DNA from 2 places in the Shewanella sp. QJM3NY_23 genome. Region 2 is predicted to be linked to the other one. Evidence: predicted binding sites of a transcription regulator. Region 2 holds the regulator's gene; the other holds the start of a gene.
The links. The regulator LexA, encoded in region 2, represses DNA repair genes until DNA is damaged. The targets are predictions, from matches to a motif close to TACTGTATNNNNATACAGTA.
Positions count from the first base shown of each region.

Region 1 (11,938 bases), 960 kb from region 2:
AAACCCGTAATCAACTTACCTTGGCGCTTGATACCCTCGATGCCAAAGCGATGCTAGCCCATGTGCATAAACTCCATGGCGCCAGCTGCTACTGCGGCGTACCCACTACCCAACGCTTATGTAAAGAAATTGAGTCATCACTTAAAAATGGCGCCAGTGTTGAAGAGGTAGAACCTGAAATACTAGAGTTACTTGATGAGCTTTCTAAGGTAGAATCTGCCACTAACCAAGTAATATCCCAGTTATCTATGGATGTGATCGATGAGTAATAAACCAGGGTTCTTCAAACGATTAAAAGCGTTAGAGCTTGAGCAAAAAAAATTGTTTGCTATCGCGCTGTGTCAGCGCATGTACCCCAACTACCAACTGTTTAGTGAAGTGTGTGAGTTTGGCGATCCACAGGTATTAGACACAGTACTAAACCTGTTATGGCAGTCAATGTATGACAAAAAATTGAAACTCAACATCGACATCTATCTCGAACGACTCGATCTCAATACTCCTGAGCCAAGTGACTTTGACGTTTATGGAGTCTATCCTGCCATGGATGCCGCAGTCGCATTAACCTCACTATTGAGCGCGCTGCAAAGTAAAGTGGAAGACGATATTATCAACATCAGCAAACTCTCTTCGAGCACAGTCGCCAATTATATTGAAGCCACAATCGAAGATGAAATGGATGAAGCCACTTTAGATGAGTTTATTTTTAACCATCCCGTAATGGTCGAAGAAAAAGAGCTGCAGGCATCATTACTGGATATCATTGAACAAAATCCAAAGATCAGCGCCGACTTTGTTAAAGGCCTTCGTAAAGAAATTATTGAAACCGGTGTATCTAATATTGGCATTTCAGTCGCGTAACTGCACATGAAGAAGCTCATCTACCAAGGTTATCTGTTAACCAACAACGATGGCTTAACCGATTCTTGGATACTTACCATAGGGGAGCAACGTCGCAGTGGCTCCCTATTTGAATTACGGCGTCAGATACACTTCTATCAAGAACTGGGCGTGCTGCCACCAGTCAACGCCCCCACCGCGAATACCGAGCGAAGCGCGCAACCTAGCTCGCCTAAGGCTAATATTCACCAAACTGACACTCGCCGCTCCAATAAGCGCAGTTAGCTGAATGACGCTAAGAGGTTTAGTGGTTTAGTGGTTTTAGTTACTTCAGTGGCTTAGCCTAATACCGCCCCATTAACGCCATAACATAGAGTCAAGCGGCTTTACGTTAAGCCAGATTAGACCTTAGCTCAATAGCGAGTCTCCAGGTAATTATGTTAGGGTCGGCTAGTCTTTGGCGTTTATGCTGGGCTTAATCATTATGATGCAGAGCAACGAATACTGGGGCACAGATACTGAGCCACTGATACTGAGGCACTGATACTGAGCCACAGTGGATGGATAATATCAGATGGCTATGTCATCAACACTGAGCCACCCACGTCACAAGCTAACGGATAAAAACAGCCTGAGAGGGAAAGCCCCTTAGTTTAACCACCAGCACAATTTATGGATAAATTTGTCGTATGCTACCTATTTTGTCACCTCTGTTTATCGTCTTTGGCATCATGCTATCAGGCTTCATAGTACAAAAAGCACGTATTTTGCCACAAGAGACAGATAACGTACTCAACCAGTACGTCTATTACATCGCCTTTCCGGCTATCATGCTGATTGTATTAGCCGAAACCCCAATTGAACAGATCACCGACTGGGGCTTTATTGCCGGTTACAGCTTAGCGATGACCATTATCTACCTGTTGACTATGGGGATTTCGCTGTGGCGCGACAAGAAGCGCGATCTCGCGGCGATTCGAGCGCTTAACACCACCTTTGGCAACACCTCGTTTATCGGGATCCCGTTAATGATGATGTTGTACCCCAACAACCAGTTGGCGCTGGCCGCAGCCGCCATTGCTAGCCTACTCTCGGTGACCGTATTTGCTATCGTATTGGCCCAACTCGCGCTGTATCAAGGGCAAACCGATAACGCCCTTAAGACTGTAAGCTTGGCATTGCTGCAAAATCCTATCATCATCGGCAGCTTAATTGGTGTCGCCATTTCAGCGGCCAATATTACCCTTTATGCCCCTATTAGCGGCATCATCCGCCAATTTGGCATGACCTCTAGCCCCTGCGCCCTGTTTGCCATTGGCATGGTGTTGTGCAAAGCCAACCAACAGCAGGGCCGCAACGCCCCGCGCAAGCTTTCTACAGGCGCCGAACTCACCCTGCTCAACCTATTAAAATTACTATTACAACCTCTGCTTGCCTACCTACTGTGTAAAGCCTTTGGCGTTAACGGCCCACTGCTTAAGATGGCAGTGCTGCTAGCGGCGCTGCCCACCGCTGCTAGCGTCTACCTATTGGCGCACCGCTTTCAAACTAATGCCACCGTCAGCGCGCAAAATATCAGCCTAGGGATAGTACTGAGCTTTGCGGTACTGCCACTACTTGACCATTTGCTGTAGCGCTGCCATACCCTTAAATTCAACAAAATTCGCGAACAAAAAGCACACAGGTATTTACTGTATAAAAAATCAGTATATACTGTGCATTAATACAGTACTTTGTAAAAGGATGTCATTATGCTTTGCCAGCTCAGCATCAATAACTTTGCCATTGTTCGTTTTTTAGAGCTCGACTTCAAAGCCGGTATGACCAGTATCACAGGTGAAACCGGTGCCGGAAAATCTATCGCTATCGACGCCCTAGGCCTGTGTCTGGGTAATCGCGCCGAAGCCAGTACCGTTAGACCCGGCGCAGATAAAGCCGAGGTCAGCGCCCGCTTTTCTCTGCTCGATATTCCCTTGGCAAAGCGCTGGCTCGAAGATAACGACCTTGATCTTGATGATGAATGCATACTCAGGCGCACCATCAACAGTGACGGCCGCTCACGCGCCTACATTAATGGCAATCCAGTACCGCTTAGTCAACTTCGCGCACTTGGACAATTACTGATCGGCATCCACGGACAACACGCCCATCACGCCATGTTAAAGAGCGAGCATCAACTGACACTGCTCGACAGCTATGCTAACCACCGCATGCTGCTCGACAGCGTCAGTGCGAGCTATCAACGCTACAAACTGATTGAAAAAGAGCTTAAACAGCTACAACAGTCGCAACATGAGCGCATCGCCCGTAAGCAACTGCTGCAATACCAAGTTGAGGAGCTTAATGACTTTGATTTAGGCGAGCACGAATTTGACGAGATAGAAGCCGAGCATAAAAAACTCGCTAACGGCACCGCCTTAGTGCAAGCCTGCCAACACACCCTCTTCCTATTGCAAGACAACGAGCAAGGTGCGGTAGAATCGGTGCTCAACTTAGCCATAGATCAAGCTCAAGAGCTTGAGGGCTATGACACCGCCCTTAACAGCATTGGCAATATGCTCAATGACGCCTTAATCCAAGTGCAAGAGAGCAGCAGCGAGCTGCAACGCTACCTCGATGGATTAGAGCTCGACCCAGATCACTTTGCTTACCTTGAACAGCGCCTCTCTAAAATCATGCAGTTGGCGCGCAAGCATCACGTAAGTGCCAAAGATCTTTATCAGCACCATCAAGCCTTAAATCAAGAGCTAAGCAGCTTAGACTCAGACGAAGAGAAGCTTGACGAAATCGCTGAGCAGCTGCAAAGCTGCAAGCTAGGCTTCATTGCTCATGCTAAAAAGCTCAGCCAAAGCCGGAGCCGTTATGCCAAAGAACTTGACAAGCAGGTGACCCAATCGATTCATGAACTCAGCATGCCTAAGGGTAAATTTGTTATCGATATCCGCTTTAACGAAGCGATCATGTCGCCCAACGGTTGTGACACCATCGAGTTTCAAGTCACCACTAACCCAGGGCAGCCACTGCAACCTATCTCGAAAGTCGCATCAGGCGGGGAACTGTCACGTATCGGCCTTGGCATTCAGGTGATCACGGCGAAAAAGGTCGCCACACCAACGCTTATTTTCGATGAGGTGGATGTGGGCATCTCGGGGCCAACTGCTGCTGTGGTGGGAAAAATGCTACGCTCACTGGGTGAATCGACTCAAGTGCTATGTGTAACCCACCTGCCCCAAGTCGCCGGAAATGGTCATCAACACATGTTTGTGAATAAGCAAAGTAAAGCCGGACAAACCGAGACCTCTATGGTAGCGCTGGATAAAACCCAACGCATCGAGGAGCTCGCCCGCTTACTTGGCGGCGATACCATTACCAGTAACACCCTAGCCAACGCCAAAGAACTACTCAGAGGTTAAAGACTGGCAACACCTAAAGCGAAGGAAATACCTTCGCTTTTTGATATCGGTGTTTCACTATTTAAACTCACTCATCCCATTGTACTTAATGAGCGAATTGCGCTCTCCATAACTCCTAGCAAGAAAAAACAAAACCATATAAGTCACGACTCGGCCGAAGTCTTAAGCAGCATTTAATTGATTCACTGCGACACCAAGCTTTCAAAATAACGAGTTCATACAAACTCTTGCGATCGCAAAAAATGGGCGTATAATCCCTCGGAATTTTTCAAAACAGAGAGCAACAATGAACCAGACAGTTAAGCACAACTTGACTCATTATCGTCGAGAAGCGGCGTTGGTTTTATGTTTCTGTTTTTCGATTTCAAAAAAAAGCCTCCTTGCTTAAGGGGGCTTTTTTTTGTCTGCTTTTTGCGTAGAGCCGGCAAGTTTAAACGACTATCTGCCCGAGGCTATTCGATGCTCATCTCGAATGTCAGTGGCAGAAAAAGTTTAAAACCATTTGTATCCGTTATCTATTTATAGGGAAGAGAAGCCATGGCGAACTCGTTGTTTCAAAAACATATCATCTCCATTCCGGAATTAAACCGAAATGAACTTGAACTCATCGTTGAAACTGCTGGAAGATTAAAAGCAGAGCCAAATCCAGAACTATTAAAAAATAAAGTCGTGGCATGCTGTTTTTTTGAACCCTCAACACGTACTCGCCTCTCTTTTGAAACCGCAGTACAACGCCTAGGCGGCACTGTGATTGGCTTTGATAACGGTGGCAACACCTCGCTGGCCAAAAAAGGCGAGACACTAGCAGACTCAGTGCAGGTGATCTCATCTTATGTAGATGCATTTGTAATGCGTCACCCACAAGAGGGCGCAGCCCGTCTGGCCTCAGAGTTCTCTAACGGCGTACCGATTGTGAACGGTGGTGACGGTGCCAACCAACACCCAACACAAACTTTATTGGATCTCTTCTCTATTTTTGAAACTCAAGGGCGATTAGATAACTTAAATATCGCCTTCGTTGGCGATCTAAAATATGGTCGCACCGTCCACTCCCTGACCCAAGCACTGTCTAAGTTTAATAACATTAACTTCTTCTTTGTGGCTCCCGAAATTTTAGCCATGCCAGATTACATTTGTGAAGAGTTAGACCAAGCAGGGATCAGTTACAGCCTGCATGCCACTATGGAAGAGGTGATCCCTGAGCTTGATGTACTGTACATGACCCGAGTTCAAAAAGAGCGTTTTGATGAATCAGAGTATGCGCACATGAAAGCCGCTTATATTCTAAATGCAGCCATGCTAGCTGACGCGCGCGACAACCTAAAGGTATTGCATCCATTGCCAAGGGTTGACGAAATCACTGTCGATGTCGATAAGACCAAGCACGCTTATTACTTCCAGCAAGCGCAAAACGGCGTTTACGCCCGTGAAGCACTGCTGGCATTAGTACTGAACGAACAACTTTAAGCAGGAGATAATCACCATGACCAAGGAAACGCAACAAGTTGAAGCCATAAAGAATGGTTCTGTTATCGACCATATTCCTGCCAATGTGGGGATTAAAGTGCTAAAGCTGTTTCAGATGCATAAAACCAATCAGCGAGTCACGATTGGTCTTAATCTGCCCTCCTCTGCTTTGGGCGCTAAAGATCTGATTAAAATTGAAAATGTTTTTATCAGCCCAGATCAGGCGAATCAATTGGCCCTGTACGCCCCTAACGCTACGGTTAATCAGATTGAAAATTATGAGGTCGTTAAAAAGCTGACCCTGTCGTTACCTGAGCGGATCAACGCCATTTTTAAGTGCCCAAATACCAACTGCATCACCCATAATGAGCCGGTAGACAGCAGCTTTAGTGTCAGCGCCAAAAAACAAGATGTACAACTAAAATGTAAATACTGTGAGAAAGTGTTCTCACGTGAAATAGTGACTGAGCGTCACTAAGCCGCTATTTTCTCAGCCACTCACATCTAACAAGCCTGCTCAACATTGAGCAGGCTTTCCCCTTTTACTTGTATCAGTCATATGCCCGCTAATAAAACTCTTCTCAATCAGTAGCGCACATCACCTGGGCATAACGTTTCGGATTAAAGCTGATGCAAATAACCATGGTCATTAACACCATCACCAGATGCATCATCCAGCCATAGCCAAAATCACCACTCCATTGCAATAGCTGCGCAAACATCAGCGGAAAGGCGGCGGCAATCAAAAAACCGCCACCTTGCATTAATGCGGTGAGCGCCCCAGCACTTTTCGCCGCAGGCAGATGATCAAGGGCTGTGACTATGGTTAATGAAAATGCCCCGCCCAGCCCAGCGCCGCACAAGATTGACCATAACTGCGGCGCGCTATCGGGATAAAAAGCAAATCCCCAAAAGCCGATGGCCTGCATCACTAACACCAACAACAACCAAGGGCGTCTATCGGTGTAACCTCTGGCCAAGGCTGGTAAGCCAATGGCGAACAAGGCTTGAGTCACCGCCATCACCACAATTAAATGGCTGCTGCTGACATTATCCCAGCCACGCTGCTGATAAAAGGCCGCCAGCCAAGTGACTAATGAAGCATACCCGCCGTTGACTATGCCAAAGGCGGCCATTAGGGTCCACGTTCGCGGACGCGCCAGTAAACGCTTTAGCGGTCGTGGTGATAAGCTTGCCTGTAATGCTGACTGAGGCGCTTGCGATACTTCAGGTAAAACGTCGCACTGGGTAGGCGGCATCTGTTTACGCAGGTGAAGTACCAGCCAAGCCGCCACCAAGGCCGCAAAACAGGGCAGCGCCAGCAAAGCCAGAGCATGCTGCCAATGATAACCCCATTGTAATAACATCGGCATTAGCTGTGCGCCCAGCGCACCGCCAATCATCAATGACGCCGAATAAAGCCCGGTGACCACCGCCGAGTGCTGGGCAAAAAACTGTTTAATCATGCCCGGTAAAATAGATTGTATAAATGCCACGCCCACACCACACAGCAGCGCGGTGATAATAAGCATGCTGCCATCGCTGACGAAATAGCGTAGCGCTGAGCCTAGCGTCATCAACGCCAACGCCAGTAACAAGCCTACATGGCTGCCAATAAGTGCAGGCCGAGCCGCCACCACAAAGGCCCCAATACCCATTAACATCATAGGCAGCAAGGTTAGCATCGACGCTTGGGAATAACTGAGGCCGGTGTCATTAACGATACTGCCTAGCAGCGGCCCAGGTGCCACTAAAAATGGCCGCAGATTGAGACCGATTAAGACAATTAATAACAGCAAAGATAACGACTGAGTGCGTACACTTAATTGACGGCCCATTAGTCTACCTTCTGTTTAGACGCGTTATGCTCTGCCCACTTAGCATACAACTCGCTGTCATTGGCATCACTTGGCGAGCACTGCTCGACCGACAGCCAGCTTTGCTGCTCAAGGGGCGGCGTAAGCTCCATGGCAATATGCGCCGTAGACAAGCCATATGGCTGTGCTTGTTGGTTCGAATAAGCAAACACCAAATGGTTAATTCCCGCCATGCGCATGGCAGCCAAACACATAGGGCAAGGCTGGCCACTGGCATACACGCTGCAGCCTTCAAGGCTGGTGGCATTTAAAGCTTTACCTGCGGCCCTTAGGGCCAGCAACTCGGCGTGAGCGGTTGGGTCGCACTCTTGAAGAATACGATTGACCCCAGTGGCTACCACCTCACCTTGTTTCACTACGATGGCAGCAAAAGGACGGCCACCGGCGGCCACATTTTGCTCAGCAAGGGCTAACGCTTGCTTAATAAAGGGATCTGATTTGTGCATTTTTCCACCTTTGCTACTGCAATTGCAGCATGACTTGCTCTAGGCTGACACTATAAAGGTGAGCATGACGGGTAAAAAATGATTTTTTTAAATAGAAACCATTCATAACGTAAATACTATTTCCCTTACTAAGTTAAAGGTCTTACTATTTATCGGCTGAATGTCAGCCCCCTCGAAAGACAGGATTAATGCTATGGATGATGGTGTGTCATGATGTTTGAACCTCGTCTACTGCGCGCTTTTGTAGTGCTTGCTGATACTGGCAGCTTTACCTTAGCAGCAGCACATTTACACCTAACACAATCGACAATAAGTCAGCAGATAAACCGCCTCGAAGCCGCCGTCGGCAAGGCATTATTTGATCGGACTCAACGCCCTATTCAGTTAACTAACTCAGGTGAGAAACTCCTCGGCTATGCGCGCAAAATTTTAGCGCTGCAATGCGAAGCCCAAGCATTGGTGGCTAACTCAGCTGGCAGCGCGCTAATAAAAATTGGCATCCCTGATGATATCGCCACCGAGCAGATGATAGGTGTGTTTGCCGATTTTGCTAAACAGCATCAGGAAATTAGGCTCGATGTCACCACAGGTCTCAGCATCGAATTAACCCACAGATACCGCAATGGCGACTTTGATATTTTAGTGGTCAAAGAAACCCACGCCGCCGATGATCATAGATTGACCATCAGCGAACCCATGGCCTGGTATCAATCTCTCGATACCCAACCCCAGTGGAGTGAGCCGCTACCCTTAATCGCGTTTCCTCCTGGCGGGCTCTACCGCGACACCATGTTTGAGCGCATCACCCATGAGGGTAAACTCTGGTATGTGGCGTTTTCCAGCGGCAGCTTAAATAATCTGCTTAGCGCCGTCGAAGCAGGCTTAGGTTATAGCCTGCTCCCCGTAAGAGCTACCGCCGGGCGGCGAGTCACTCCTTGCCCGCATTTAGGTAACGAGCAGCCCATGACGCTGTCGCTATACACTAATGACGGCAATGCCATTATTAGCGAACTCGCCGACAGCATAGGCCGCATACTGGTCAACCGAGAAGCTGTCTTTGAGCAGCAAGTGGGGCAACAAAAGCAACACCTTACCAGTAAGACACTGGACTGCGATAAGGGGGCAAAAAACTAAAGCTCGACACTCGGCGACTAAGCGCCCACACGGTAAGGCGTTGTCGGGCGTGAAACAACACGGTCAGTAACCCATTCAAAATGGTACAGCACATTTTACGAAAAATATAATAACAAGCTAAACGTAGGTGACCCATCATGAAGTTTATTCCACCGCAGTTATTTTTAACCTATATCGCCGTGTGTGAAACTGGCAGTTTTACCCGCGCAGCAGAAAGAATTCATAACTCTCAGTCGACCATTAGCCAACAGATAAACCGTCTCGAATCTATGCTCGGCAGCACGCTATTAATGCGCACGCCGCAAAAGGTAACGCTAACGGAGCAAGGGGAATTTGTTCTACGTTATGCCCATAAAATTATCGACTTGAACACCTCTATGGTCGATAACTTTCATGAAAAGTCAGAGCAAAATATCATCAAGATAGGTGTGCCTGACGATCTGTCGGTCGATGTCACCAAGGCCATTGTGAAGTTTCAACATAACTACAATATCTTATTTGAATTTACCTCGGGGCTGAGCAACAGCCTGTATCAGGCCTATCAAGCGGGCCAATACGATCTTATTTTGGTCAAGCAGCCCATACTCGGTAATGCCTACGCCTATCGCACAGAGCCGCTCTTATGGCTCGACAGCGCGGCGCACCCCACCTTTAATAGCAAGATGATCCCGTTAGTGCTATTTCCCACGGGAGCCTTGTATCGTGAACATATACTCAACTCCATGGATCAATTGGGTTATTGCAGCAAAATTAACTACTGCAGCAGTAACTTATCGGCCATTATTACCGCTTCGTCTATCGGTTTTGGCATCACCCTGTTACCGGAAACCTGTAAAACGGCCGAACATAGCGTCATCGATGAGCTGCAAACCTATGCCCCACCCAATGACTTTTATTTAGCCTTATATGTTAATAACACTCATGACATGATTGTTACTAAGATAGCCGATGAGATAATCAATACCTTTAACTTAAAGCACCATAAGACCTATTAAGCTGATGATGACCAAGATAACCCTTGCTCAGCCGATTTATGCTCAACTCATCCACCATGGCTCAATAACCACAAGCGTGCATTCGGTGTTTAACGCCGCCTGCAATCTGCACAGCCCTTATGGTTTGATATCCCTGCTGACGCAACCCAAAAAGATGAACCCCAGTGCCATCTTATTGCCGCAAGGGGTCCATTTTAAATCGCTTATTGTCGGTACTAAGGTAGAGCTACGTTGTACCCATAACACCAGCATAGACCCAGCTTTATTAGCGTTAGGGGCCAATATCGATAATCTGAGATTGCATATTAACTTAGGCACAGGCACAACCATTGTCAGTGAGCAGATTGAACGCTTTAGCCCCAGCTTACCCGTGGCTTTGCCAAGAGCGCTTAACCTTCAATTGAAGCTTCAATCCCATATTGCTGATTTTTTGCAGCGCAATCAAAAGCCACTGGGGATCTATCCCTTGTTGTGTCAGCAGTCTCAGCTCAACATCGCCACTCATCTGGTGTATCAACCTGAGATGATGACTAAATATATTACCCCGCATCTACAAGCATTTATCACCGAGTTAACCCAGAAAAACCCAACGATTGCGCTTAAATCCATTATCGGCTTTGGTGCCGGGCTAACCCCCTCGATGGACGATCTACTGGTGGGTATACTCTCCTGGCTCGACTTTAGCCAGCACCCTTACTTTCATCCGCTGGCCCAAGCGGTACAAGCTAATGCGGCGCAAACCACAGATGTGAGTCAGGCCATGTTAATGCACGCCACGCTCAAGCAATATAACCAAGAGATCGTCGAGCTGTATGCCTGTTTAAATCAGCCCCATAAATCAGATGATAGGCTCAATACCGCGCTCAACGAGGTTCTCGATGAGGTTATCGCCTATGGCCACTCTTCGGGCCACGACACCCTGTGTGGTATCTACTTGGGCTTAACCCTCTTCGGCGCTGCTGCAATAGATTGATCACACAAGACGGTGTGCTGAGTGGCCAGCGAATAAAGCGCAGGACAAATCTGCTTGATGACCACATTCTTGGTACAGAGCCGACGGAGTGAAATCGCAGGTTTTAGGCTAAAAATTTTTAAGCTGGCAATAAAAAAGCCTCAATATTGAGGCTTTTAAAGCATAAGCGAGCGCTTATATCGATGGACGAATGAGCAAACTGGCTCGCTCCTAGCGCAGGCTAAATGAGCGGTAATGTTTAATAATACTCAACAGTTTCGCCCAGTGTGATGCGCGTACCTGATCGCCCAGCAATCACTGCGGGTAACTCATCTAAGGCGCCAATGGCTGCGTCGCCCAATCCCTTAGAAACAAATTTACACACAGCATCAATTTTAGGGCCCATAGAACCCGCCGGGAAATGGTATTTATCGAGCTCTTCAGGGGTAATATTTTTAATCGCCTGCTGATTGGCTTTACCGTAATTAAGGTAAACCGCCCCATCGGTCAGAATAATAAACAGATCTGCCTGAATTTGCTCGGCAAGTAACTCCGCCGTTAAGTCTTTATCGATAACACACTCAACGCCAACTAGGTTGCCATTGTCAGCCTTAAATACCGGAATGCCGCCACCGCCACAGGCAATCACAGTGTTACCATTTTCAAGCAGGCTACTGATCTGCTTAGATTCGACAATATCTTGTGGCATAGGGGAAGACACAACGCGGCGGTAATAATCGCCATCTTTCTTAAAAATCGTCGACGGGTTAGCAATATTAACTCGCTCGATCTCGTCTTCGTTATAGACGGGGCC
Region 1 covers NZ_CM149657.1:1,062,902-1,074,839, reverse strand. Annotated here, with positions in the region: gene barA (two-component sensor histidine kinase BarA) at 1-269, shown strand, start outside; gene AC0VXX_RS04890 (YjaG family protein) at 262-861, shown strand; gene AC0VXX_RS04885 (DUF3319 domain-containing protein) at 868-1,125, shown strand; gene AC0VXX_RS04880 (AEC family transporter) at 1,530-2,474, shown strand; gene recN (DNA repair protein RecN) at 2,592-4,253, shown strand; gene pyrB (aspartate carbamoyltransferase) at 4,791-5,720, shown strand; gene pyrI (aspartate carbamoyltransferase regulatory subunit) at 5,737-6,198, shown strand; gene AC0VXX_RS04860 (cyanate transporter) at 6,302-7,558, opposite strand; gene AC0VXX_RS04855 (nucleoside deaminase) at 7,558-8,043, opposite strand; gene AC0VXX_RS04850 (LysR family transcriptional regulator) at 8,254-9,177, shown strand; gene AC0VXX_RS04845 (LysR family transcriptional regulator) at 9,315-10,172, shown strand; gene AC0VXX_RS04840 (oxamate carbamoyltransferase subunit AllH family protein) at 10,177-11,145, shown strand; gene AC0VXX_RS04835 (carbamate kinase) at 11,384-11,938, opposite strand, start outside.
Region 1: a site for LexA is predicted at 2,552-2,571, ahead of recN (DNA repair protein RecN). Genes of this name have one in related genera too.

Region 2 (11,938 bases):
TACAGGGTGCGGTATCGATAATCGCTGTATTTATGTTCTAACCTACAAGGTCTTGTGATGTTAAGCAACTGCTGAATACTGCCTTGTTTCGTTATTTATTTTGACGCTAACCTGCTGTTTTTTATTTTTATTCTCCATACGTACCCCATGAGTAAGGCGAAGGCGGCGGCCATTGCAAACCACTGTAATGCATAGCCGTGATGCTTGTGAGCACTCAAGGGGATGGGCTGCCAAGGGTGTGCTAACTCAATCGGTAGCCTAGAGGTGGGTTGCAAGACCGCTGGGACCAAGTGATGCTGTAACTGCTGTTGCAGTGCCGTAATATTGAGGTTTTGAATGCGCATAGGATCACCAGGCTCAGCAAATAGCTGCTCGCTCAGTGGGTTGAGAGATTTTTGATATAGCCTGCCACTTAAGGAGAGTGAGCTCGTTATTGGCTGCACTTGAGGTAAGATGCGCCGATCGACTCCACCAGGAACAAAGCCTAATTCAACCAGTAATGCCGTTTGATACGAGGCAACCTGCATCACTTGCAGCACCAAATAACCGACTTTGCCGTTATAGACTTGGTTGTCGAGCAGAATAATGGGGGTATCGGTTGGGCTGACGTCGACCTTTAAACGGTAACCCGTTAGGGTCGTATCTGGTGCCATAGCCAGCAGTTGGGCATATGACAGTGGCGCAGAGGCTTGGCGAGCGGTTAATTGCTGCTGCCATGCGACTTTTTCATCGGCACGACTGAGCTGCCAAAACCCGAGCTTGACCAAGATGCTAAACACTAGCACAGTAACACAAACAACCAAGGCTGTTGTCCATGACAACCCACGTTTAGGAGCCTGCATGAGTGCAATATTGCTATTTAAAGTCGTGCTAGTGTTACTGCTTTTTTTCATCATTTTTAATCTTGGGCGTGCGTTGTTTATCTTAGTGAAAGGGGAAAGTAAGGTACCCATGAGCCAATATTTAGGCCGCCGGGTATTGTTTTCGCTATTGGTGATCCTACTGCTGTTACTGGCACTAGGGTTTGGGCTAATTACTCCCAACCCTAGGCCTTATTAGCTACAGCACATACACAAAAATAAATAAGCATAGCCAGACCACATCGACAAAATGCCAATACCAACTGCCCGCCTGAAAAGCAAAGTGCTTATCTGGGGTGAAGTGACCTTTTAACACTCTAAAAAACAACACCAATAAGAAGATGGTTCCTAAGCTCACGTGCATGCCGTGGAAACCGGTGAGCAAGAAAAAGGTGTTGCCATAAACGCCAGAGGACAGGGTCAGCCCCATCTCCTGATAAGCATGGGCATATTCTTCAACCTGTAACAGTAAGAATGCCAATCCGAGTAAGATGGTCAGCCCCAGCCACAGGGTAAGGGCGGTGCGTTTACCTTTTTCGAGATTGACATGGGCAAAGTGTAAGGTGACCGATGATGTGAGTAATATGATGGTGTTGTACAGTGGCAGCCCCGTCCACCCCATTGCTTCGGTTTTAGTGCCATCTGGCGTGGTGACCAAGGGCCACATCGCTTCAAAGGTAGGCCATAACACTTCGTGAGTCATGGCGTTATTGGAGGCCCCGCCTAGCCATGGCACGGCTATCATACGGGCATAGAGTAGCGCGCCAAAGAAAGCGGCAAAAAACATCACCTCTGAAAAAATAAACCAGCTCATCCCTTGGCGAAACGATCTGTCCATCTGTTTCGAATAGAGTCCAGCCATCGATTCGCCAATCACGGTTCTGAACCAGCCAAAAATCATATACACAATCACTGCAATCCCGGCAGTCAGAATATAACCGCCGCTCGATTGCTCGCTATTGAGCTGCTGTATATAAGTGCCAGCCCCAAAGGCGATTAAAAATAGCCCGATGGCGCCTATTATGGGCCAGGCACTTTGCGCTGGCACATAATAGTGTTCGTGTTTAGTGGTCATTTTGCCGCTCCTTGCTCAACAGCGCCGACATAACCCTTGTCGGTGATGTTGTAGAGAGTATAGGAAAGTGTCAGTGTCGATATCGTGTCTGGTAGATCGGGATCGACATAGAAAATTAGCGGTAATGCAGCACTACCTTGCGCCGCTAACCGCTGCTGATTAAAGCAGAAACACTCGGTTTTATTAAAGTAGGCGGCCCCCTGCCCAGGTGATACCGAGGGAATGGCTTGGCCTACGGTGGTCGCAAGCGCTAGGCTCTTAGCGTTAAAGTTAGTGCGTACAAGCTCGCCAGGGTGAACCTGCATACGTTTGACCTCTGGCGTAAATTCCCATGGCATATCCTGTTGTATATGAGCCATAAATTCGACGGTCACCATTCGCGACGTATCTATGGTCATCGGCTTGTAGGTCGACGCTGTCGATTGTGTCTTGCCGTTAATGCCCAGTTGCTCACATAGCACGTCGTATAACGGCACTAAGGCAAACCCAAAGCCAAACATGCCTATCGCGCCAGCGATTAGCCAGATGATCAGCTTGCGGTTTGATGCTGCCAGGGGCTGGGACATGTTATTTCACCTCGGGAGGAGTCGAGAATGAGTGATAAGGAGCCGGGCTTGGCAGAGTCCACTCTAATCCCTCTGCACCATCCCAAGGTTTAGCTGGTGCTTTTTCACCGCCCTTGATGCACTTAATCACTAAGGCGAGAAAGATAAACTGCGATAGCCCGAAAGCGAAGCCGCCAATAGAGACAATTTGGTTAACATCAGCAAATTGAATTGCATAATCAGGAATTCGACGCGGCATTCCCGCGAGTCCTAAAAAGTGCATAGGGAAAAACAACACGTTAACTGAGATAACCGAACACCAAAAATGCAGTTTACCCAGCTTCTCGTCATACATATGTCCAGTCCATTTAGGTAGCCAATAATAGGCGGCGGCCATAATGGAGAAGATAGCCCCTGTGACCAATACATAATGGAAGTGAGCCACCACGAAATAGGTATCGTGATACTGGAAATCCACCGGAGTAATGGCTAGCATCAACCCCGAAAATCCGCCTATGGTGAACAGTATGATAAAGGCGATGGCAAACAACATAGGTGTTTCAAAACTGAGTGATCCGCGCCACATGGTGGCGACCCAATTAAAGACCTTAACCCCAGTTGGCACCGCGATGAGCATAGTACAATACATAAAAAACAGCTCAGCAAATACTGGCATGCCCGTGGTAAACATATGGTGTGCCCAAACCAAGAAGGACAAAATCGCAATACTGGCAGTGGCATAAACCATAGAGGAGTAACCAAAGAGACGTTTGCGACTAAAGGCGGGCACAATAGCCGATATGATACCAAATGAAGGTAAGATCATAATGTAGACTTCAGGGTGGCCGAAGAACCAGAAAATATGTTGGAACATCACAGGATCGCCGCCACCAGCTGCATCAAAGAAGCTAGTGCCAAAATATTTATCCGTCAGTACCATAGTGACCACCCCAGCAAGCACAGGCATGACGGCAATCAACAAGAAAGCGGTGATTAACCAGGTCCACACAAATAGCGGTAATTTCATCCAGCTCATGCCGGGGGCGCGCATATTCACAATCGTCACCACCACGTTGATGGCTCCCATGATGGAGCTGATCCCCATAATATGGATAGAAAATACAAACAGTGCCGTGCTATCAGGGCTATAAGTGGTGGATAGCGGAGCATAGAATGTCCAACCAAAGTTGGGGCCACCACCTTCCATAAAGAGTGAGCTTAATAATATGGTAAAGGCGAAGGGTAAAATCCAAAAGCTCCAGTTATTCATCCGTGGTAGCGCCATATCAGGCGCGCCAATCATCATGGGTATTAGCCAGTTTGCCAGGCCTGTAAAGGCGGGCATGACGGCACCAAACACCATGATCAAGCCATGTACAGTGGTCATTTGATTAAAAAAGTTGGGCTCGACTAATTGTAATCCAGGCTGAAACAGTTCGGCTCGGATCACCATGGCCATGGCACCGCCAGTAAGAAACATAATAAAGCTGAACCACAGGTATAAGGTGCCGATATCTTTATGATTAGTGGTAAATAGCCAACGCTTTATGCCGGTTGGGTGAGCTTCGTGGTGTTCGTTAGACTCTTCAATATGAGCGGCATCCATATTGGCTTCGCGCGTTGTTGTATTCATCATGCCTCCCTATTGACCATGTTGACTAACGTCAGCGGCTTGGACGGTATCACCGACATCATTGCCCCAAGCGTTACGCTCATATGTCACCACAGCCGCTATCTCCTGTGGTGTTAGCTGTCCAGCGAAGGCTTGCATTGCAGTGCCCGCCTTACCATTAACAACAATATCGATATGTGCTGTGACTGGGCCGGTGGCAATGGCGCTGGCTTTTAATCCGGGGAACACCCCTGGAAGTCCCATGCCATTTGGCTGGTGGCAGGCGGCGCAGCGTGCCATGTATATCTGCTCACCTTGGGTCATCAGTTCATCCATAGATAAGGTTTGCGATAATGAGGCTTCGGTCGCGGCGGCGGCGATTGTGGCTTGGTTTTTTTGCTCATCGATCCAGATATCAAAATCGGCTTCAGACAACACTTCAACCACTATGGGCATAAAGCCGTGATCCTTACCGCACAGTTCTGCACATTGGCCGCGGTAAGTGCCGGGTTTATCCACGCGGGTCCAAGCTTCATTGATGAAACCGGGGTTAGCATCTTTTTTTACCGCAAAGGCTGGCACCCACCAAGAATGGATCACATCATCTGAGGTCATCAAGAAACGCACTTTTTTATTAATGGGAAGTACTAGGGGTCTGTCGACTTCTAATAGATAGTTTTCGCCCTTCGTTTCACTGCCTTCAATTTGTGCTCTAGGGGTAGCAAGCAAGCTGTAGTATTCGATATCGTGATCAAAATAACTGTAATGCCATTTCCACTGTGAACCCGTTACCTTGATGGTGATATCTGCATCGCTAGGATCCTCCATGGCGATAAGAGTCTTAGTGGCGGGGATAGCCATCACGATCAAGATAACAAAAGGGACGATAGTCCAAGCTATTTCGACTTTAGTGCTTTCATGAAAATTGGCTGCCACTGCGCCTTTTGAGCGACGATGGTTAATGATGGAGTAGATCATTACCCCAAACACTATGATGCCGATGGCGCAACAGATATAGAGAATGGTCATATGGAGGCCAAAAACCTTACCACTGATCTCTGTTACCCCTGGTGTCATATTAAGGGGCATATCCGCTGCGAATATGGGCGGGGCTAGTAGTAACCCCAGCAAGCTATACCACAGATGCTTCACTAGACTTCTCCTCTGTCAATTGCGAAGGCAACTACAAAGAAAAGTCACACAGTATGTCTCGGCTCCATGCAAACTTTTCAGTTCCCAAAAAAGCAACGATGACTTCATAGTGCGCTGGTGGTATTGATGTTGTTATTGCTGGTGGTCACCACATTTGCACTTACGGCTGACTATATCAGGCTAATTTCAGCTTAACTGGACTTTGCTAGAGATGTTCACTCGCAAGCCAATGAAGCCGACTACTAAATTGTTCGGATATAACAAATAATCGTTGATATCTATTACTAACTTAATCGCTGTTTAAATATTGATCAAGATCACTTTTTTTTATTTTGTTAAAAAAAACAGCGACAAAAAAGCCCCTCGCGGGGCTTAAGTATGGAAAGTTTGAGCAGTAATGCTAGTGCAGTGAGCCAAATAATGATGCTTGGTGGTAGCCCGGATCTTGCTCTGCTAGGGCAGTTACTGGTAGGTGACTATTGGCTTCTTCAATCACAACACCCAGAGCCTGAGTACTTTTGGCGACCAATTGTAAGCGGCGGTAATCGCGTGCATCGAGTGCTTGGGTCCAACTGATCACCGCACTGGACGTACCACTAGTAAGCGCTTTTTCCATCGCCCATAGCGCTTCAACTTCATCTTTGGTGTGCACTAATAAGATTCTATCCATGCGAACACCGGCATCGGCGAGCATCTGTTTATAGCCAATATTCGGTGGGCTAATCAGTACTACCCACTGGCCTTGTTGGCTTAATCTTGCTAATTGCGGTGTTAGCGCTTGCAACTCATGCTTACCTTGGGTGCGACTCGATAATGTCGCAATGGTACAGTGCTGAGTTGGCTTGTGTTGCTTATTCATATCGACCCAAAGGCCGGGATGCCGCGGGGCATTACCCATTAGATTATTCATTGCCAATCTCCGTTGCGGATAACACCTACGGCAAGCCCTTCGATGCTAAGGCTTTGGGTAGATAGGTCGACGACTATCGGTGAATATTCTTCATTTTCGGCGTGAAGATATACAGTATTACCTTTCTTTTCAAAGCGCTTTACTGTGACATCATCTTCGACGCGAGCTACGACAACCTGCCCATTACTGGCTTGCTCCACCTTATGTACCGCAAGTAGATCGCCTTCGAGAATACCAATATTTTTCATGCTATCGCCGCGGACTCTTAAGAGAAAATCAGCGCTTGGGCGAAACATCGCTGGGTCAACTTTGTAGTGTTGCTCAACATGTTCTTGGGCCAAAATGGGTTCACCGGCAGCGACTTGTCCAATCAGTGGTAAGCCAAGATCTTCGCTATCATCTTCTTGAGTTAGCTTAATACCTCGCGAGGTCCCAGGCATTATTTCGATGCAGCCTTTTTTGGCTAAGGCTTTTAAATGCTCTTCGGCCGCATTGGCGCTTTTAAAGCCTAGGCGACGAGCAATTTCAGCTCGGGTAGGCGGCATGCCTGTATCGGCAATATTGCGTTTAATTAATTCTAATATTTCAGCTTGTCTAGGGGTTAATGGTCTCATTACAGATCCTGTCTTTCCATACAGTAACTGTCAGTATATACAGTATTTAAAGTAGCGCAAGGATTAAGCATATTTTTGTCGGCAATGTGGTGGGATTTGCTTAAAACTGGAAAAGAAGGTCGCAGATTTATTTTTATTGCAACCTGACTTTTTAATTTAAATCAATGTTATGAATTTGATTTTACGGAAAGGATTCATTGGGTGTCGCTGAGTGGCGCGATTGCTCTCTTATCTGTTGAGGTGATCTCTCTGCCAAGTTCGGGCGGTGAAACAAATAAGCAGTCAATAGGGTTTGGTTACACCACGCGCCTGCATTTATCCTTATCTTGTGTCATTAAGCGTGGAGCTATTATGGCTTGCTGGCGATAAGGTCATCTAACAGGTGATGGTAATCATGGATTGCGGGAAAGTCGGTAAATATTTTATGGGGCTTTTTACTATCAGGATTGCTTATGCCAAGCAAATACCCAACTCCAGCTTGTTTGGCGGCATGTAAGATAGCTTCGCTGTCATCGATAAATAAACACCGACTGGGTTGCAATTGATATTGGTTAAATAAGCTAGACCAAAATTGAGGGTGCTCTTTAGCAAAACCCGTTTCATGGCTGGAGATCATATGGTCTAACCCTTGCGCTAGCTCTGTGTGTTCTAGTTTGAGTGCTAGGCTATGAGGGTGGGCATTGGTCACTAATATTCTGGTTTTATGCTTTTTAGCCAATGTGTGCAGAAATGGCATGCTGTCTTGGCGTAACTGTATCCTGTCGGCCAATGTGCGTTGCAGCTGCACAATATCCAGTTGCAGTTGTTGCTGCCAGTAGTCGAGGCAATACCAATCCAAGGTGCCAACCACTTGATCGTAGGCTTGTTCTACCAAGACATTAGCTTCATTTAGAGAGATGTTTCTGCTGTGACTTAAGGTTTGCGGCACTAGCTTGAGCCAAAAATGGCTATCAAAGTGCAAATCTAGCAGTGTGCCATCCATATCAAGCAGTACAGTATCGATTTTATCCCAAGGAAACATAAGGTCAGTAAAAAAATTCTATCGTGAGAGTTGTGGATTAGGCCCATCATAGTAAGATTGAACTGTGATGCAAACGTCATTTTATCAGGGACATTCATGTCGGACCAAAAGCCACAGATATTACATACACAAGTTGTTGCCCAGAGTCGGTTATTTCAAATTGAGCAAGTACACCTGAAATTTTCTAATCAGGTCGAGCGCCAGTATGAGCGTATGAAAGGCAGTAATCGTGGCGCCGTAATGGTGGTTCCTGTATTGGGGGAGCAACTGTTGCTGGGCAGAGAGTACGCAGCTGGAACCCACAGCTATGAACTGGGCTTTCCCAAAGGGTTAGTTGATCCGGGAGAGACGCCTGAGCAGGCCGCTAATCGTGAACTGCAAGAGGAGATAGGCTTTGGGGCTAAAAAATTAACCCATTTAATGGAGTTAAGTCTGGCGCCCAGCTATTTTGTCAGCAAGATGCAGATCTATATTGCAGAAGATCTGTATGAGAGTCGCCTTGAAGGCGATGAGCCTGAGCCAATAGAGGTTGTTTCTTGGCCGCTTGCACAGTGGTCAGGGCTATTGGCATTGGAAGACTTTTCAGAATCGAGAAGTGTGAGTGCCTTGTTTTTAGCCCAGAAGCATTTAAAACTAAAATAGTTATTTCAATTCGGATATATGCATTACCTGTCTAGGTTGTTGGAGTTGTGATGAAGCCAGAAGAGTGTGTGGAACAGGTGATCGCCATCGCCGTTGAAGCGGGAATGGCCATCAAAGATATTTACCTTGAAGGTAGCTTTGATAAAGAAATTAAGGCGGATAATACCCCTGTGACGTCTGCCGATCTCGCTGCGCACCAAATTATCACCGCTGCGCTGACTCAGCTGACTCCAGATATTCCTGTGTTATCTGAAGAAGATGCCGACATCCCGTTATCCGATCGCGTCGATTGGCCCAGGTATTGGCTGGTCGATCCATTAGATGGCACTGGAGAGTTTATTGCTGGCAGCGGCGACTTTTCGGTGATCATTGCGCTAGTTGAGCATAATCGCCCTATTATGGGGATTGTTTATGTACCCATGACAGAGGTGATTTATTATGCCATCGCGGGACTGGGGGCTTATAAGCGCTCGAGTAAAGGCGAGCAGCGCATTGCCAGTCGTCAATTGACACTCGATGATTCGCGCTCATTGCGCTTGGCGGTCAGTCGTCGCCAAGATCCGCAGTCGGTATTAAAGCTACTGAACCAGCCTAAGCATTGTGAGCTAGTGGTGCTCGGCGGAGCAGCGCTTAAAAGTTGCTTGGTCGCCGAAGGGCGCGCCGATTGTTATGTACGCATTGGCCCTACTGGCGAGTGGGATACCGGCGCGGCACAAATTATTGTCGAAGAGGCGGGCGGGCAGATCATGGATCTTGAACTGCAGCCGCTCAGTTATAACGAACGTGAATCGCTCGAAAACCCTAATTTTATCGTGGTCGGTTCGACCCATTTACCTTGGGATGAGTTGTTAGTCAGTGAATAAGCCAGTTGATATTACCCTGCGTGCGGCGCAAAAGGGCGAACTGGCCGGCGTTTATCGGCTTGAACAGCGTGTGTTTGGCGCACATTGTTATCCGGATTTCTTTTTTCGTCAGAGTTTCGATTGTTGGCCAAGTGGTTTGCGTGTTGCAATAGATCACAATAATCGTCTTCTTGGCTATATCCTAATGGTGCAAAGTGAGCAGCGGCATATAGGTTGGATATTATCTGTCGCCGTGGAGACACTCGCCCAAGGCCGAGGTATCGGCAAACGTTTGATAATCGATGCACTTAATCACTTGGCGCCGTCGGTCACTCAGGTAATGCTCACTGTGGACCCAGCTAATCCAGCGCGTCATTTATACCTAGCATTGGGGTTTGTCGAGTTGCAAACAGAAGCTGACTATTTTGGCCCAGATGCATCACGGGTGGTGATGTGTCTGATGCGCTAAGCCTTGTCTATTGTGCACGGCCACAGCTTGGCAATGGCTTATATAACCCTCTACTGCCGTCTAAATGGTTAGGCTAACCTAAGGTCGCGGCAAGCTGGAGCAAATATGCTGTTAACAAAACGATTTTTGCCCTATTTTGTCACCCAATGTTTAGGCGCATTAAACGATAATATTTATAAAAATGTTTTACTCTTGATGGTGGCTTATAGCCAGATCAATGAGTTGCCAATCAGCATTAATTTATTTGTCAATTTGGCCGCGGGCCTGTTTATTTTACCCTTCTTTCTTTTTTCAGCTCATGCCGGGATGCTCGCTGACAATATGGACAAGGCGAAGCTTATCCGCAGACTCAAACAACTCGAAGTGGTTATCATGTCGTGCGCTGCGATGGCTATTTTGTCTCAAAGCTACATGGTGATGTTACTGCTGTTATTTTTAACTGGCTGTCAGTCGGCCTATTTCGGGCCGGTAAAATATTCACTCTTACCGCAAGTATTGGCCGAAGAAGAGTTAGTTACGGGTAATGCTTGGGTCGAAATGGGTACATTTTTAGCTATTTTAAGTGGCACATTGAGCGCTGGGCTGTTGATGACGAGTGCGCATGGGATTGTCGCCAGTGCCTTGATTGTCTTTGTACTTTCCCTGTGTGGTTATTTGGCCAGTCGCGCCATTCCGGCTTTGCCTCTACAGCATGACGTAACCCCAATTCGTTTTGCTCCTTTATCTGACACGTGGCGCGCCATTACCCAGGTGAGAAAGACGCCAAGCATCTGGATGGCGATCATCGCCATTAGCTGGTTTTGGTTTCTCGGTGCCACTTACCTAACGCAATTTGCTTATTTTGCTAAGTTACATCTGTCCTCTGATGCCAGCGTAGTGTCGCTATTATTAGCGCTATTTTCGGTGGGTATCGCGGTGGGCTCCTTTTTATGTGAACGCTTATCCTATGGTCATGTTGAGTTAGGTGTCGTGGCTTTAGGCATGGCTGGGTTGACCCTGTTTGGCCTCGATTTAGTCTGGGCTATTCCACCAGCGCAGTTAGATCCCTTGTGGGTTTATAGTGTGGGAGACTTTATCGCCACAACAGCGCATTATCGACTGATGTTTGACTTGTTGATGGTGGGGGTCAGTGGGGGCTTGTTTATCGTCCCGTTGTACGCTTTTATCCAGTCGCGTGCTGCACCGGGTAAATGCGCACAGGCGATTGCTGCTAATAATATTGTTAATGCGCTGTTTATGGTGTGCTCGGCGTTATTGGCCATGTTACTGCTGGCGGGATTTGGGTGGAGTATCCCTGAGTTATTTACCTTACTGGCGGTACTTAATCTGGTGGTCGCTGCCTATATTTATGGACAAGCGCCTGAGTTTCGTTGGCGCTTTGTCAGTTATCTCTTTCGTCATGTGCGTTACCGCTTCAGTGTCGAAGGGTGTGACAAATTGCCCAAACAGGGGGCTGCGCTGCTGGTGTGTCCTCATATCAACCAGTTCGATGCTTTGTGCGTGATGGGCGTATCGAGTCGTCCGGTGCGCTTTGTTATGCCATCCTCTATCATGGCGAGCTCTGTTAAGCCGGCAGGAGTGATCCCTTTGGCTATGGGTGAGATAAGCGGCGCAAGCAATAATGAAGCATTAACCATGATTGAGCAGGCGTTAGCCAATGGCGAGTTACTGTGCCTGTTAAGCGATAATTTAACCGTGAGTGATGCCATGACGGCGAGTTATCAGGCTCAATTTAACGCCTTGATCGCAAGTATTGCGGCGCAACCTCCTGTGAAGGTTATACCGGTTGCAATTAAAGGATTAGCAGAGCCGAGTGAGAGTCAAGCAAACACACTTCAACCTCGGCAGGTTTGGCCAAAGGTGTCGCTAATTGTCGGTGATGCCATGGCGGTATCTCAGGTGAGCGCCACATCACTGCATCAGCAAATCACTCGCTTGATGACAGACCCATCATAAAATCAAGACCCCGGCTTAAAACCGAAACTCATTATCTACATTTTGGAGTTTAGTTTTGGGATGAAATAATCCTAAATAGCTAAGCTATCTCGGATTATTCCATCGTTTTGCTCGAATTCAGGTGAGTGATTCAGTCACGCTTAATGGCGGTCATGTCATTAAGTGATGTTATTGGGGCGTGTATTGATCGAGCCACTGATGCACAGCTTGATGATCACCTGTAAAAATAATCCGATCGGC
Region 2 covers NZ_CM149657.1:102,373-114,310, forward strand. Annotated here, with positions in the region: gene AC0VXX_RS00465 (SURF1 family protein) at 96-842, opposite strand; gene AC0VXX_RS00470 (DUF2909 family protein) at 841-1,059, shown strand; gene AC0VXX_RS00475 (cytochrome c oxidase subunit 3) at 1,060-1,935, opposite strand; gene AC0VXX_RS00480 (cytochrome c oxidase assembly protein) at 1,932-2,501, opposite strand; gene ctaD (cytochrome c oxidase subunit I) at 2,503-4,113, opposite strand; partial or broken gene coxB (cytochrome c oxidase subunit II) at 4,132-5,244, opposite strand; gene AC0VXX_RS00495 (cell division inhibitor SulA) at 5,645-6,154, opposite strand; gene lexA (transcriptional repressor LexA) at 6,151-6,768, opposite strand; gene yrfG (GMP/IMP nucleotidase) at 7,118-7,789, opposite strand; gene nudE (ADP compounds hydrolase NudE) at 7,886-8,431, shown strand; gene cysQ (3'(2'),5'-bisphosphate nucleotidase CysQ) at 8,482-9,294, shown strand; gene AC0VXX_RS00520 (GNAT family N-acetyltransferase) at 9,287-9,742, shown strand; gene AC0VXX_RS00525 (MFS transporter) at 9,848-11,698, shown strand; gene mnmH (tRNA 2-selenouridine(34) synthase MnmH) at 11,867-11,938, opposite strand, start outside.